DNA from 3 places in the Streptomyces sp. NPDC007901 genome. Region 3 is predicted to be linked to each of the others. Evidence: riboswitches for the same ligand, from Rfam matches in the RefSeq annotation. Region 3 holds a riboswitch; each other region holds the start of a gene.
What was found. A riboswitch is a leader RNA that binds a small molecule or an ion and turns the genes downstream of it on or off. The one in region 3 is predicted to bind thiamine pyrophosphate.
Positions count from the first base shown of each region.

Region 1: another riboswitch for thiamine pyrophosphate. It lies ahead of ACFZDK_RS32040 (thiamine ABC transporter substrate-binding protein); the one in region 3 lies ahead of thiC (phosphomethylpyrimidine synthase ThiC).
Region 2: another riboswitch for thiamine pyrophosphate. It lies ahead of thiO (glycine oxidase ThiO); the one in region 3 lies ahead of thiC (phosphomethylpyrimidine synthase ThiC).

Region 1 covers NZ_JBIBKW010000011.1:119,366-123,570, reverse strand. Annotated here, with positions in the region: gene ACFZDK_RS32055 (cytochrome P450) at 1-226, shown strand, start outside; gene ACFZDK_RS32050 (VOC family protein) at 243-1,031, shown strand; gene rlmN (23S rRNA (adenine(2503)-C(2))-methyltransferase RlmN) at 1,111-2,217, shown strand; TPP riboswitch at 2,238-2,345, shown strand; gene ACFZDK_RS32040 (thiamine ABC transporter substrate-binding protein) at 2,418-3,488, shown strand; gene ACFZDK_RS32035 (ABC transporter permease subunit) at 3,533-4,205, shown strand, end outside.
Region 2 covers NZ_JBIBKW010000002.1:553,022-557,226, forward strand. Annotated here, with positions in the region: gene ACFZDK_RS08270 (thiazole synthase) at 1-113, opposite strand, end outside; gene thiS (sulfur carrier protein ThiS) at 117-329, opposite strand; gene thiO (glycine oxidase ThiO) at 326-1,486, opposite strand; TPP riboswitch at 1,484-1,595, opposite strand; gene ACFZDK_RS08285 (FAD-dependent oxidoreductase) at 1,725-2,963, shown strand; gene ACFZDK_RS08290 (Rv2175c family DNA-binding protein) at 3,082-3,447, shown strand; gene thiE (thiamine phosphate synthase) at 3,483-4,130, shown strand.
Region 3 covers NZ_JBIBKW010000003.1:65,824-70,028, forward strand. Annotated here, with positions in the region: gene ACFZDK_RS10610 (zinc-binding dehydrogenase) at 1-612, shown strand, start outside; gene thiC (phosphomethylpyrimidine synthase ThiC) at 697-2,517, opposite strand; TPP riboswitch at 2,510-2,687, opposite strand; gene ACFZDK_RS10620 (YibE/F family protein) at 2,759-4,205, shown strand, end outside.

The DNA.
Region 1 (4,205 bases), on a different contig from region 3:
CCCCGACGTCCTGGACTTCGACCGCACCAACGGTCCCCACCTCGCCTTCGGGCACGGCCCCCACCACTGCATGGCCGCGATCATGGCCCGCATGGAGGCCGAGATCATGATCGGCTCGGTCCTCACCCGCTTCCCCGGCATCCGGCTCGCCGTACCGCCGCGCGAGGTCGAGTTCCAGAGCCGGGGCCTGATCCGCGGACCGCGTACGCTGCCCGTGACCTGGTGACCGAGGAGGCCACGCGATGCTGACGACCGCCTATGTGCCCGGCGCCCCGAACTGGCTCGACCTGGGCAGCCCGGACACCGGGGAGAGCGCCGCCTTCTACTCCGCCGTCCTCGGCTGGGAGCACCGGTCGGCGGGACCGGAGGCGGGCGGCTACGGCTTCTTCCTGCAGGACGGCAGGACGGTCGCGGGTCTCGGCCCGCTCACCGAGGAGGGCGCGAGCCCGTCCTGGACGCTGTACTTCCACACCCCGGACGCCGACGCCACCGCCAAGGCCGTGGAAGAGGGCGGCGGCCGGGTCCGGGTCGCCCCGGGGGACGTCTTCACCTTCGGACGGACCGCCGCCTTCACCGACCCCACCGGCGCGGACTTCGCGGTCTGGCAGCCCGGCGACACCCAGGGCCTGGACCTGGTCGGCGCCCCCGGCAGCCTGTCCCGGGCGGAGCTCTACACCACCGACGCGAGCGCGGCGAAGGCCTTCTACACCTCGGTCTTCTCCTGGCAGACGCGCGATGTGCCGATGGGCCCCGGACTCACCTACAGCGTCCTCACCCCGGCCGGCGCCGGCGCACAGGCGGCCCTGGGCGGCCTGATGCAGCTGCCCCAGGCCAACCTCGACGCCGGTTCGACGCCGGAGTGGCACCCGTACTTCGAGGTGACCGACTGCGACGCGACCTCCGCCAGGGCCGTCGAGTCCGGAGCCGTCGTCCTCATCCCGGTCACCGAGGCACCGGGCATCGGTCGCTTCGCCATGTTCCTCGACCCCGTAGGCGCCCTCTTCGCCCTCATCACGACGGCCCGGTCCTGAGCCCCGTCCGCACCGGGCCCCACCGGACGAAACCTTCGGTCACAGGCCACCCAAGTGGATCTGCGACACTGGTACCACCATGCCCAAGCCCGGAGAACTCACTTTCGTCGCCCCGCGCGGAGCCAAGAAGCCGCCGCGGCATCTCGCCGATCTCTCGCCCGCCGAGCGCAAGGACGCGGTGGCCGAGACGGGGGAGAAGCCGTTCCGTGCCAAGCAGCTCTCGCAGCACTACTTCGCGCGGTACGCGCACGACCCCGAGCAGTGGACGGACATCCCGGCCGGCTCCCGGGAGAAGCTGCGCGAGGCGCTGTTCCCCGAACTGATGACCGTGGTACGGCATCTGTCGACGGACGAGGGCACCACTCGCAAGACGCTGTGGCGGCTGTTCGACGGCACGCTCGTCGAGTCGGTGCTGATGCGCTACCCGGACCGGGTGACGATGTGCATCAGCTCGCAGGCGGGGTGCGGGATGAACTGCCCGTTCTGTGCGACGGGGCAGGCGGGTCTGGACCGGAATCTGTCCACCGCGGAGATCGTCCACCAGATCGTGGACGGGATGCGGGCGCTCCGGGACGGCGAGGTGCCCGGCGGTCCTGCCCGGCTCTCGAACATCGTCTTCATGGGGATGGGCGAGCCGCTCGCCAACTACAAGCGGGTGGTCGGCGCCATCCGGGCGCTCACCGATCCCGCGCCGGACGGGCTCGGGCTCTCGCAGCGCGGCATCACCGTCTCGACCGTCGGACTGGTCCCGGCCATCAACCGGTTCGCCGACGAGGGCTTCAAGTGCCGGCTCGCGATCTCCCTGCACGCCCCCGACGACGAACTGCGCGACACTCTCGTCCCGGTCAACACCCGGTGGAAGGTGCGCGAGGTGCTCGACGCCGGGTTCGACTACGTCGAGAAGAGCGGCCGGCGGCTCAGCATCGAGTACGCCCTCATCCGGGACATCAACGACCAGGCGTGGCGCGGTGACCGGCTCGGCCGGCTGCTCCGCGGCAAGCCCGTGCACGTCAACCTGATCCCGCTGAACCCGACGCCGGGCTCCAAGTGGACCGCCTCGCGGCCCGAGGACGAGAAGGCGTTCGTCGAGGCGATCGCCGCCCATGGTGTGCCCGTCACCGTACGGGACACCCGTGGCCAGGAGATCGACGGCGCCTGTGGTCAGCTCGCGGCCACCGAGCGGTAGGATCTGGCCACCACATCTTCATATTCCGACAGGGGAGCGCCACAGCGCTGAGAGTGCGGCAATCGGGCCGCAGACCCTCTGAACCTCGCCCAGGTCATTCTGGGTAGGAAGTTCGGTCATCACTCAAGCTGTTGCGCCCTGCCCGCACACCGCGGGCAGGGCCGCGTCTCTTCCTGGTCCACCCCAGGAGGAAAACACCAGTGCACACCAAGACCTTCGTGGCCGCGGCCGTAGGGCTCGGTCTCGTCACGCTGTCCGCGTGTTCGTCGTCGTCGGGTTCGGCGGCCGACTCCAAGACCGTCACCCTCGTCAGCCACGACTCGTGGGCCGTCTCCAAGAACGTGCTCCAGGACTTCGAGAAGCAGTCCGGCTACCAGGTGAAGGTCCTCAAGGACGGCGACGCCGGGCAGGCCGTCAACAAGGCGATCCTGACCAAGGACAACCCGCAGGGCGACGTCTTCTTCGGCGTCGACAACACCCTGCTGTCCAGGGCACTCGACAACGGGCTCTTCCAGCCGTACGAGGCGAAGGGGCTCGACCAGGTCGGCACGGCCTACCGGCTCGACGCGGCCAAGCACCGGGTCACGCCCATCGACTACGGCGACATCTGCGTCAACTACGACAAGGCGTACTTCAGCGAGCACAAGCTGACCCCGCCGACCTCGTACGCCGATCTCGTCAAGCCGCAGTACAAGAACCTCCTCGTCACCGAGAACGCGGCCACCTCCTCGCCGGGGCTCGGTTTCCTGCTCGGCTCCGCCGCGCAGTACGGGGACAGCGGGTGGCAGGACTACTGGAAGAAGCTGAAGGCCAACGGCGTCAAGGTCGTCGACGGCTGGGAGCAGGCCTACAACGAGGAGTTCTCCGGCTCCGCGGGCGGCAAGAAGGCCAAGGGCGACCGGCCGCTCGTCGTGTCGTACGCCTCCTCGCCGCCCGCCGAGGTGATCTACGGCGACCCGAAGCCCAGCACCGCGCCCACCGGAGTCGCGACCGGCACCTGCTTCCGGCAGATCGAGTTCGCCGGGCTGCTGAGCAACGCCGGGAACAGCAAGGGCGGCAAGGCGCTCATCGACTTCCTGGTCTCCAAGGAGTTCCAGGAGGACATGCCGCTGAACATGTTCGTGTACCCGGTGGTGAAGGGGGCGAGTGTGCCCGCCGAGTTCACCAAGTACGGTCCCGCCGCCCAGGACCCCGAGACCATGGCGCCCGAGAAGATCGCCGCCAACCGTGACCAGTGGGTCAAGACGTGGACGTCACTCGTACTGAAGTAGCCCCGCACAAGGGCCGTTGGGGGAGCGCGGCGCGGCTCGGGCTGATGCTCGTGCCCGTCGCGTTCTTCGGCGTCTTCTTCGCCTGGCCGGTCGCGGCGATCGTCACCCGCGGTCTGAAGGCCGACGGGGCCTGGCGGTTCGGGCGGATCGCCGACGTCCTCGGCCAGTCCGACATCCGGCACGTGCTCTGGTTCACCACCTTGCAGGCGCTCGCCTCCACCGCGCTCACCCTGCTGGTCGCGCTGCCCGCCGCCTATGTCTTCGCCCGCCTGGACTTCCCGGGCAAGCAGGTGCTGCGGGCCGTGGTGACGGTCCCCTTCGTGCTGCCGACGGTGGTGGTCGGGACCGCCTTCCTGGCGCTCGTCGGGCGCGGCGGACTGCTCGACGAGCTGTGGGGCGTACGACTGGACACCACCGTCTGGGCCATCCTGCTGGCGCATGTCTTCTTCAACTACGCCGTGGTCGTACGGACCGTGGGCGGGCTCTGGGCGCAGCTGGACCCGCGGCAGGAGGAGGCCGCGCGGATGCTCGGCGCCTCGCCGCTGGGTGCCTGGCGGAAGGTCACCCTGCCCGCGCTCGCGCCCGCCGTGGCCGCCGCCGCGCTGATGGTCTTCCTGTTCACCTTCACCTCCTTCGGTGTGGTGCAGATCCTCGGCGGCCCCACCTTCTCCACCCTGGAAGTGGAGATCTACCGGCAGACGTCGGAGATCTTCGACC
Region 2 (4,205 bases), on a different contig from region 3:
CCGGACGCGACCAGCGCCCGCTCCAGCACCTCCAGGCTCGGCGCACCCCCGGTCCCCATGATCAGCCGCGAGGAGAAGGTCGTACCCCCGAGGACGAACGGATCGTCGGCCATGGCTCAGCCCCCCTGCACGGCGGTGAGGACTTCCACGCGGTCGCCCTCGGCGAGCGCCGTGCCCGGCCACTCGCCGCGCGGTACGACGGTCTCGTTGACCGCCGCGGCCACCCCGGAGGGCGCGGGCGTGAGGGACCGTACGAGCGTGTCGAGCGCGGTGCCCGGGGCGATCTCCCGGCGCTCGCCGTTGACGGAGATGGTGACGGAGAGGTTCATGCGGTCTGCTCCACGAGTACGGCGCCGAATCGCCTCGGCGTGAACGGACGGGCCTCCTCCGGCGGCTCCCCGCCGGCCAGCAGCTCCGCCATCACGTCCCCCGTGACCGGCGTGAGCAGCACCCCGTTGCGGTAGTGCCCGGTGGCCAGCAGCAGGCCGTCGAGACGGGTCGGCCCGAGCAGCGGCGCGTTGTCGGGGGAGCCGGGGCGCAGCCCGGCCCGGGTCTCGGTGAGCGGCAGCTCGGTGATCCCGGGGACCAGTTCGTGCGCGTCGCGCAACAGCTCGTACACGCCCCCCGCGGTGACCGTCGTGTCCCAGCCCAGCTCCTCGCTGGTCGCGCCGACCACCAGCTCGCCGTTCTCCCGCGGCACCAGGTAGACCTGGCTGCCGCGCACCACGGCCCGTACGGTCCGGCTGAGGAAGGGCGCGTACCGCTTCGGCACGGTCAGCCGCAGTACCTGACCCTTCACCGGCCGTACCGGCGGCAGCACGTCGTCGGGCACGCCCGCGAGCTGTCCGCTCAGGCTCCCGCCGGCCAGTACCACCTGCCGCGCGCCGCAGGTGTCACCCGTGCGGGTGAGGACGCCGGTGGCGCGCCCCCGTACCACCTCCAGGCGCTCCGCCCAGTCCCGGTGGAACACCACCCCGGCCCGCTCGCACGCGGCCACCAGGGCGGCCGCCAGCCGGCGCGGGTCGATCTGGTGGTCGCCGTCGACCCGCAGCCCGCCGCGCACGCCCGGCGCGAGCATCGGCTCCAGGCGCCGGCACTCCCGGCCCGACAGCCACTCCGACTCCAGGCCCGACTGCTGCTGAAGGGCGTGCAGCTCCCGCAGATGGGCCCGGTCGTCGGCGTCCAGGGCGACCGCGAGGGTGCCGCAGCGCCGGTAGCCGAGATCGTGGCCGGTGAGCTCGGTCAGCTCGGCGGCGAAGTCGGGATAGCGGCGGGCGGAGGCCAGGTTGAGCCCCAGCAGGGTCTGCTCGCCGTAGTGCAGTTCGGTGACCGCGGCCAGCATCCCGGCCGCCACCTGCGCGGCCCCGCCGCCGGGTTCGGGATCGACCACGGCGGTGGCGAGCCCGCGCTGAGCCGCCCGCCAGGCCGTGACCAGGCCGATGACTCCGCCCCCGATGACGAGGACGTCGGACGTATGTGAGGACATGGGCGTCCAGCCCCTCCCTTCGCCGGCATGACCCGGATCAGGTTCGTACGGTCGGAGGCCGCCAGCCTCCCTCTCAGCCCGGTGCGTCCGGGCTCCCGCGTGTGCTTGCCCGCCACCCTAGCCCGCGGGGCTCCGCCCGGGTAAGACGGCCTGGGCCCGCGCTGTGGAAGACGTCACCCAGCACGCCCCATGACTGACTGTTTGTCAGTTGTCTATCGTTCTTGTCTATGGTGATCAGGTGAGCGAGCAGACGCAGCAACAGGGCACGTCACAGACGCGGCGCGTGGTCGTCGTGGGCGCGGGCATGGCCGGGGTGCAGACCGCGGTGGCCCTGCGCGAACAGGGGTTCACCGGCCCCGTCACACTGATCGGCGCCGAACCGCACCAGCCGTACGACCGGCCGCCGCTCTCCAAGGCCGTGCTCCTCGGCAAGGCCGAGAACTCCGCCTTCGAGGTCGACTTCGAGGCCCTCGACATCGAGCTGGCGCTGGGCCGCGAGGCGCTGGGCGTGCGCCCCGCCGACCGCGAGCTGGACACCGAGACCGGACCGGTGCCCTACGACGTCCTGGTCCTCGCCACCGGAGCCGAGCCGATCACGCTGCCCGGCACCGAGGGCGTGCCCGGCGTCCATCTGCTGCGCACCCTCGACGACGCCGAACGGCTGCGGCCCGTGCTCGTCCGGCAGCACGACGTCGTGGTCGTCGGCGCGGGCTGGATCGGCGCCGAGTTCGCCACCGCGGCCCGCGAGGCCGGCTGCGCGGTCACCGTCGTGGAGGCCGCCGACCGTCCGCTCGCCGGGGCGCTGCCCGCGGAGGTGGCCGTGCCGATGACCGCCTGGTACGCCGACAGCGGCGCCGACCTGCGCACCCACGCGCGCGTGGCGCGGGTCGAGCCCGGCGCGGTGATGCTCGACGACGGCTCACAGGTGCCCGCGGGCGCCGTCGTGGTCGGCATCGGCGCCCGCCCCGCCACCTCCTGGCTGACCGGCTCCGGCATCGAGCTCGGCTCCCACGGCGAGGTGCTCGCCGACGACCGGCTGCGCACCAACGTCCCGGACGTCTACGCGGTCGGCGACTGCGCCTCCTTCCCGTCCGGCCGCTACGGCGAGCGCCTGCTGATCCACCACTGGGACAACGCCCTCCAGGGCCCGCGCACCGTCGCCGCCAACATCCTCGGCGAGACCGACGCCGTCTACGACCCCGTGCCGTACTTCTGGTCCGAACAGTTCGGCCGCTTCGTCCAGTACGCCGGCCACCACGCGTCCGCCGACCGGCTGGTGTGGCGCGGCGATCCGTCCGGCCCGTCCTGGAGCGTCTGCTGGCTGCGCGAAGACCGCCTGGTAGCCCTCCTGGCCGTCGGTCGCCCGCGTGATCTGGCACAGGGACGACGGCTGATCGAGGCGGGGCGCCAGATGGACGCCGAGGCACTGGCCGATCCGGCCCGCCCCTTGAAAGATGCGACCGCAGCGCCCCTTTAGGGGCGCGGGGCTGTTGGCATGTGCGGCTCCGCCGCGTGGGCGCGATCAGCCCCCACGGCGCCGCACCCGAACACCCACCCATCGCGCCCGAACCACCAAAACGCCTACCCTTGACCCCGTGACCGAGATTGACGCAAACATCGATGCTCTCGTCCCCGCATGGCTCACCCTCCCCGACATCGCAGAGATGCTCGACGTCGAGGTGACGCGTGTGCGGCAGCTGGTCAAGGAGGGCCAGCTCATCGCCGTACGCCGTGGCGAGAACCGCGCGCTGCACGTCCCCGCCGCCTTCATCGACGGCGACAAGGTCGTCAAGGGCCTGTCCGGGACCCTGACGCTCCTGCGGGACGACGGCTTCAGCGACGAAGAGATGCTGGAATGGCTTTTCACCCCCGACGAGACCCTGCCCGGCACCCCCGCGCAGGCGCTGAGTGAGAATCGCGGTACGGAGGTGAAGCGCCGCGCCCAGGCGCTCGCCGTCTGAGGCAGCCAGTACCGACTCAACGGGGGACCAAGACGATGACCGACACCGCCCGCGCCCGGCTGGCCGACGCCCGTCTCTACCTCTGCACGGGCGCCCGTAAGGAGCAGGGTGACCTCGCCGAGTTCCTGGACGCGGTCCTGGCGGGCGGTGTCGACATCGTGCAGTTGCGCGACAAGGGCATGGAGGCCGGCGAGGAGCTGGAGCACCTCGCCGTGTTCGCCGATGCCTGCGCCCGGCACGGCAAGCTGCTCGCGGTCAACGACCGGGCGGACGTGGCCCATGCGGCCGGCGCCGACGTGCTCCACCTCGGCCAGGGCGACCTGCCGGTACCCGCCGCCCGCGCGATCCTCGGCCCGGACGTCCTGATCGGCCGCTCCACGCACGCCGGGTCCGAGGCCGCCGCGGCCGCCGTCCAGGACGGGGTGGACTACTTCTGCACCGGCCCCTGCTGGCCCACCCCCACCAAGCCCGGCCGCCACGCCCCCGGCCTCGACCTGGTGCGGTACACCGCCGGCCTGGGCACCGACCGCCCCTGGTTCGCCATCGGCGGCATCGACCTGGGCAACCTCGACCAGGTCCTGGAGGCGGGCGCCCGCCGGGTGGTCGTCGTCCGGGCGCTCACCGACGCCGACGACCCGGGCGCGGCGGCGGCCGAGTTCGCGAAGCGGCTGCGGTCGGCGTAGCGCACCGTCCGGCCCGGCTGTCCGGAAACATGTCCAGTATCCGGACGGGAGGCCGACAAACCGGGCGAATTTCCC
Region 3 (4,205 bases):
GAGGCGCTGGCCCTCGCTCCCAAGAACCTGGACCTGGCGCACGCGGGGGCCGTTCCCCTGGTCGCCCTGACCGCCTGGCAGGCGCTGACCGTACTGGCCCGGGTCCGGCCCGGTGACCGGGTGCTGATCCACGCGGCCGCCGGTGGCGTCGGCCATGTCGCGGTGCAGCTGGCCAAGGAACTGGGGGCGTATGTCATCGGCACCGCGCGGCCGGCCCGCCACGATCTGCTGCGCGAGCTGGGTGCCGACGAGCTGATCGACCACACGGCCACCGCCTTCGAATCGGCCGTGTCCCCGGTGGACACGGTGCTGGACCTGGTCGGCGGCTCCTACGGGCCGCGCTCCCTCGAGGTGCTGCGCCCGGGCGGACTGCTCGTCGGCGCCTCGATCGACCCGGGCATGGACGAGCACCGGGCCGCCGAGCGCGGGCTGCGCTACGCGTGGGTCACCGCCGCTCCCTCCGGCGCGGTCCTGGACCGCATCACCGAGCGCATCGAGGCCGACCGGCTGCGGGTGCTCGTCCAGGACACCTACCCGCTCTCCGCGGCCGCCGAGGCGCACCGCGCGATCGAGACCGGACGCACCTCGGGAAAGCTCGTCCTCGTGCCGTGACAGACGCCTCGCGGACCCTCCGAGGGGGGGCGAGGGTGCCGGTCCGGGGTGCTGGACGCCCCGGACCGGCAGCAGGGGAGCGGCTCAGTCCGCCAGCGGCAGATAGACCCGGTTGCCGCTCGCCGCGAACTCCTTCGACTTCTGGAGCATCCCCTCCGCGATCTCCTCGGGTGACGCTCCCTCGGCCTGCGCACCGCCGAAGCGCTCGTTGATGCTCTGGCTGATCTTCATCGAGCAGAACTTCGGCCCGCACATCGAGCAGAAGTGCGCCGTCTTGGCCGGCTCCGCCGGGAGCGTCTCGTCATGGAACTCGCGGGCGGTGTCCGGGTCCAGGGCGAGGTTGAACTGGTCCTCCCACCGGAACTCGAAGCGGGCGTCGGACAGTGCGTCGTCCCACTCCTGGGCGCCCGGGTGGCCCTTGGCGAGGTCGGCCGCGTGGGCGGCGATCTTGTAGGTGATGACGCCGGTCTTGACGTCGTCCCGGTTGGGCAGGCCCAGGTGCTCCTTGGGCGTGACGTAGCAGAGCATCGCCGTACCCCACCAGGCGATCATCGCGGCGCCGATACCGGAGGTGATGTGGTCGTACGCCGGCGCGACGTCCGTGGTCAGCGGGCCGAGCGTATAGAACGGAGCTTCATCGCAGATCTCCTGCTGAAGGTCGATGTTCTCCTTGATCTTGTGCATCGGGACATGGCCCGGGCCCTCGATCATCGTCTGTACATGGAAACGCCTGGCGATCCGGTTGAGTTCCCCGAGCGTGCGCAACTCCGCGAACTGCGCCTCGTCGTTGGCGTCCGCGATGGAGCCGGGGCGCAGGCCGTCACCCAGTGAGTACGTGACGTCGTAGGCGGCGAGGATCTCGCAGAGTTCCTCGAAGTTCTCGTACAGGAACGATTCCTTGTGGTGCGCCAGGCACCAGGCCGCCATGATCGAGCCGCCGCGCGAGACGATGCCGGTCTTGCGGTTGGCGGTCAGCGGGACGAACGGCAGCCGCACGCCCGCGTGGACGGTCATGTAGTCCACGCCCTGCTCGGCCTGCTCGATGACCGTGTCCTTGTAGATCTCCCAGGTCAGCTCCTCGGCCCTGCCGTCGACCTTCTCCAGGGCCTGGTAGAGCGGCACCGTGCCGATGGGAACGGGGGAGTTGCGCAGCACCCACTCGCGGGTGGTGTGGATGTTGCGGCCGGTGGAGAGGTCCATGACCGTGTCGGCGCCCCACCGGGTCGCCCAGGTCATCTTCTCGACCTCCTCCTCGATCGAGGAGGTCACCGCCGAGTTGCCGATGTTGGCGTTGACCTTCACCAGGAACCGCTTGCCGATGATCATCGGCTCGATCTCCGGGTGGTTGACGTTGGCCGGCAGCACGGCACGGCCCGCCGCGATCTCCTCGCGGACCACCTCGGGAGCGACGTTCTCGCGGATGGCCACGTACTCCATCTCCGGGGTGATCTCGCCCCGGCGGGCGTACGCGAGCTGCGTGACCGCCTCGCCGTCCCGGCCGCGGCGGGGCTGGCGCGGGCGGCCCGGGAAGACCGCGTCCAGGTTGCGCAGACCGCCGCGCGGCGAGGTGTGCTTGATCCCGTCGTCCTCGGGACGGACGGGCCGGCCCGTGTACTCGGCGGTGTCGCCACGGGCGATGATCCAGTTCTCCCGCAGCGGCGGCAGACCCCTGCGGACGTCGGTCTCGACGAACGGATCGGTGTACGGGCCCGAGGTGTCGTAGAGCGTCACCGACTGCCCGTTGGTGAGATGCACCTGACGGACCGGCACCCGAAGGTCGGGGCGCGAACCCTCGACATACCCCTTGTGCCAGCCGATGGACTTCCCGGCCTCCAGGGACGGTTCGCCCGCAATGGGCTGTTCGTCCTGGCTGAAGGCAGGCGTGCGTGCGTCCTCATGGGTCATGAGACCTACTCCCTACGCCGGCATTACCCGGTAACAGGTTCGGCGGTCGACGCAGCGGCTTCCGTCGGGCGGCGTTCCCTGTGAAACATCACTCGTTCCACGTGAAACATCGCGAATACGGAGGTCAGCGCCCTCTCAGCCCGGTGCTCCGAGCTCCCGCGTGTGCAAAGGTGCCTCCACGCTAGCGTCAATTCGGGCGCGGTGAACAGGGGGCCCCTGCCGTTCTTGCGATGATCGGGTGGTGACCTCGACTCAGCAGCACCCTCATCCGCCCCCCGAGCCGAGGCGCGGCAACGGCGCCCCGCAGGGCGGCGGTACCGGCCACGGGGGCCATGGTGCCGGTGACGGACACAGCCACGGGCAGAGCCGGCAGTACGACCAGGGCCACGCGCATGGACAGGGCCAACAGGCCGGTCACGCGCATGGACAGGGCCAACAGGCCGGCCACGAGCACAGCCACGACAACGCCCACGCCCACCCGCCCGGAGAGGCCCCCGGCCGGGGCAGCTCCGGAGCCGGTGGCGGGCACGGCCACTCGCACAGCCACAGTCACGGACCCGCCGCGCCCGTCTCCAAGCATCTGCGCAAGGTCATCGCGGCGATCCTGATCCCCTTCACCGCCGCGGTCGTGGCCGGCCTGGTGGTGCTGTGGCCCGGCGGCGCCCCGTCGCACGAGCGCACCGGCGTCGGCTTCGACCGCCAGACGCAGCAGGCGACGGTCACCAAGGTCGTCTCGGTCAGCTGCAAGTCGGTCAACGCCTCCGGGGGCGGCTCGACCGGCGACACCTCCACCGCCGAGGGCGGTTCCTCGAAGCAGGAGGAGGACGGCACCTGCAAGAAGGCCACGGTCCGGGTCGACACCGGCAAGGACCAGGGCCGCACCTTCACCGAGATCGTGCAGCCCGACCAGTCCCGGCAGTTGCACGAGGGCGAGAAGGTCGTGGCCGCTTACGAGCCTTCCGCACCCAAGGACCTGCAGTACTCGGTCACCGACGTCAACCGGAAGTTCCCGATGGCACTGCTCGCCGGGATCTTCGCGCTCGCCGTCGTGGTGGTGGGCCGGCTGCGCGGTGTGATGGCGCTGGTCGCGCTGGCGGTCAGCTTCCTGGTGCTGACGATGTTCATCCTGCCGGGGATCCTGCAGGGCTCGAATCCGCTGCTGATGGCGGTGGTCGGGTCGAGCGCCATCATGCTGATCGCCCTGTACATCTGCCATGGGCTGTCGGCCCGGACCTCGGTGGCGGTACTCGGCACCCTGGTCTCGCTGTGCCTGATCGGGGTCCTCGGTTCGGAGTTCATCGACTGGGCCGCGCTCACCGGCAACACCGACGACAACACCGGCCTGATCCACGGCCTGTACCCGTCGATCGACATGAGCGGTCTGCTGCTGGCCGGTGTCATCATCGGTTCGCTGGGTGTCCTGGACGATGTGACGGTGACCCAGACCTCGGCCGTCTGGGAGCTGCACGAGGCCAACCCGACGATGGGCTGGCGCGGGCTGTACCGGGCGGGCATCCGCATCGGCCGCGACCACATCGCCTCCGTCGTCAACACCCTCGTCCTGGCCTACGCGGGCGCCGCGCTGCCGCTGCTGCTGCTCTTCTCGATCGCGCAGAGCAGCGTGGCCACGGTCGCCAACAGCGAACTGGTGGCCGAGGAGATCGTGCGCACCCTGGTGGGCTCGATCG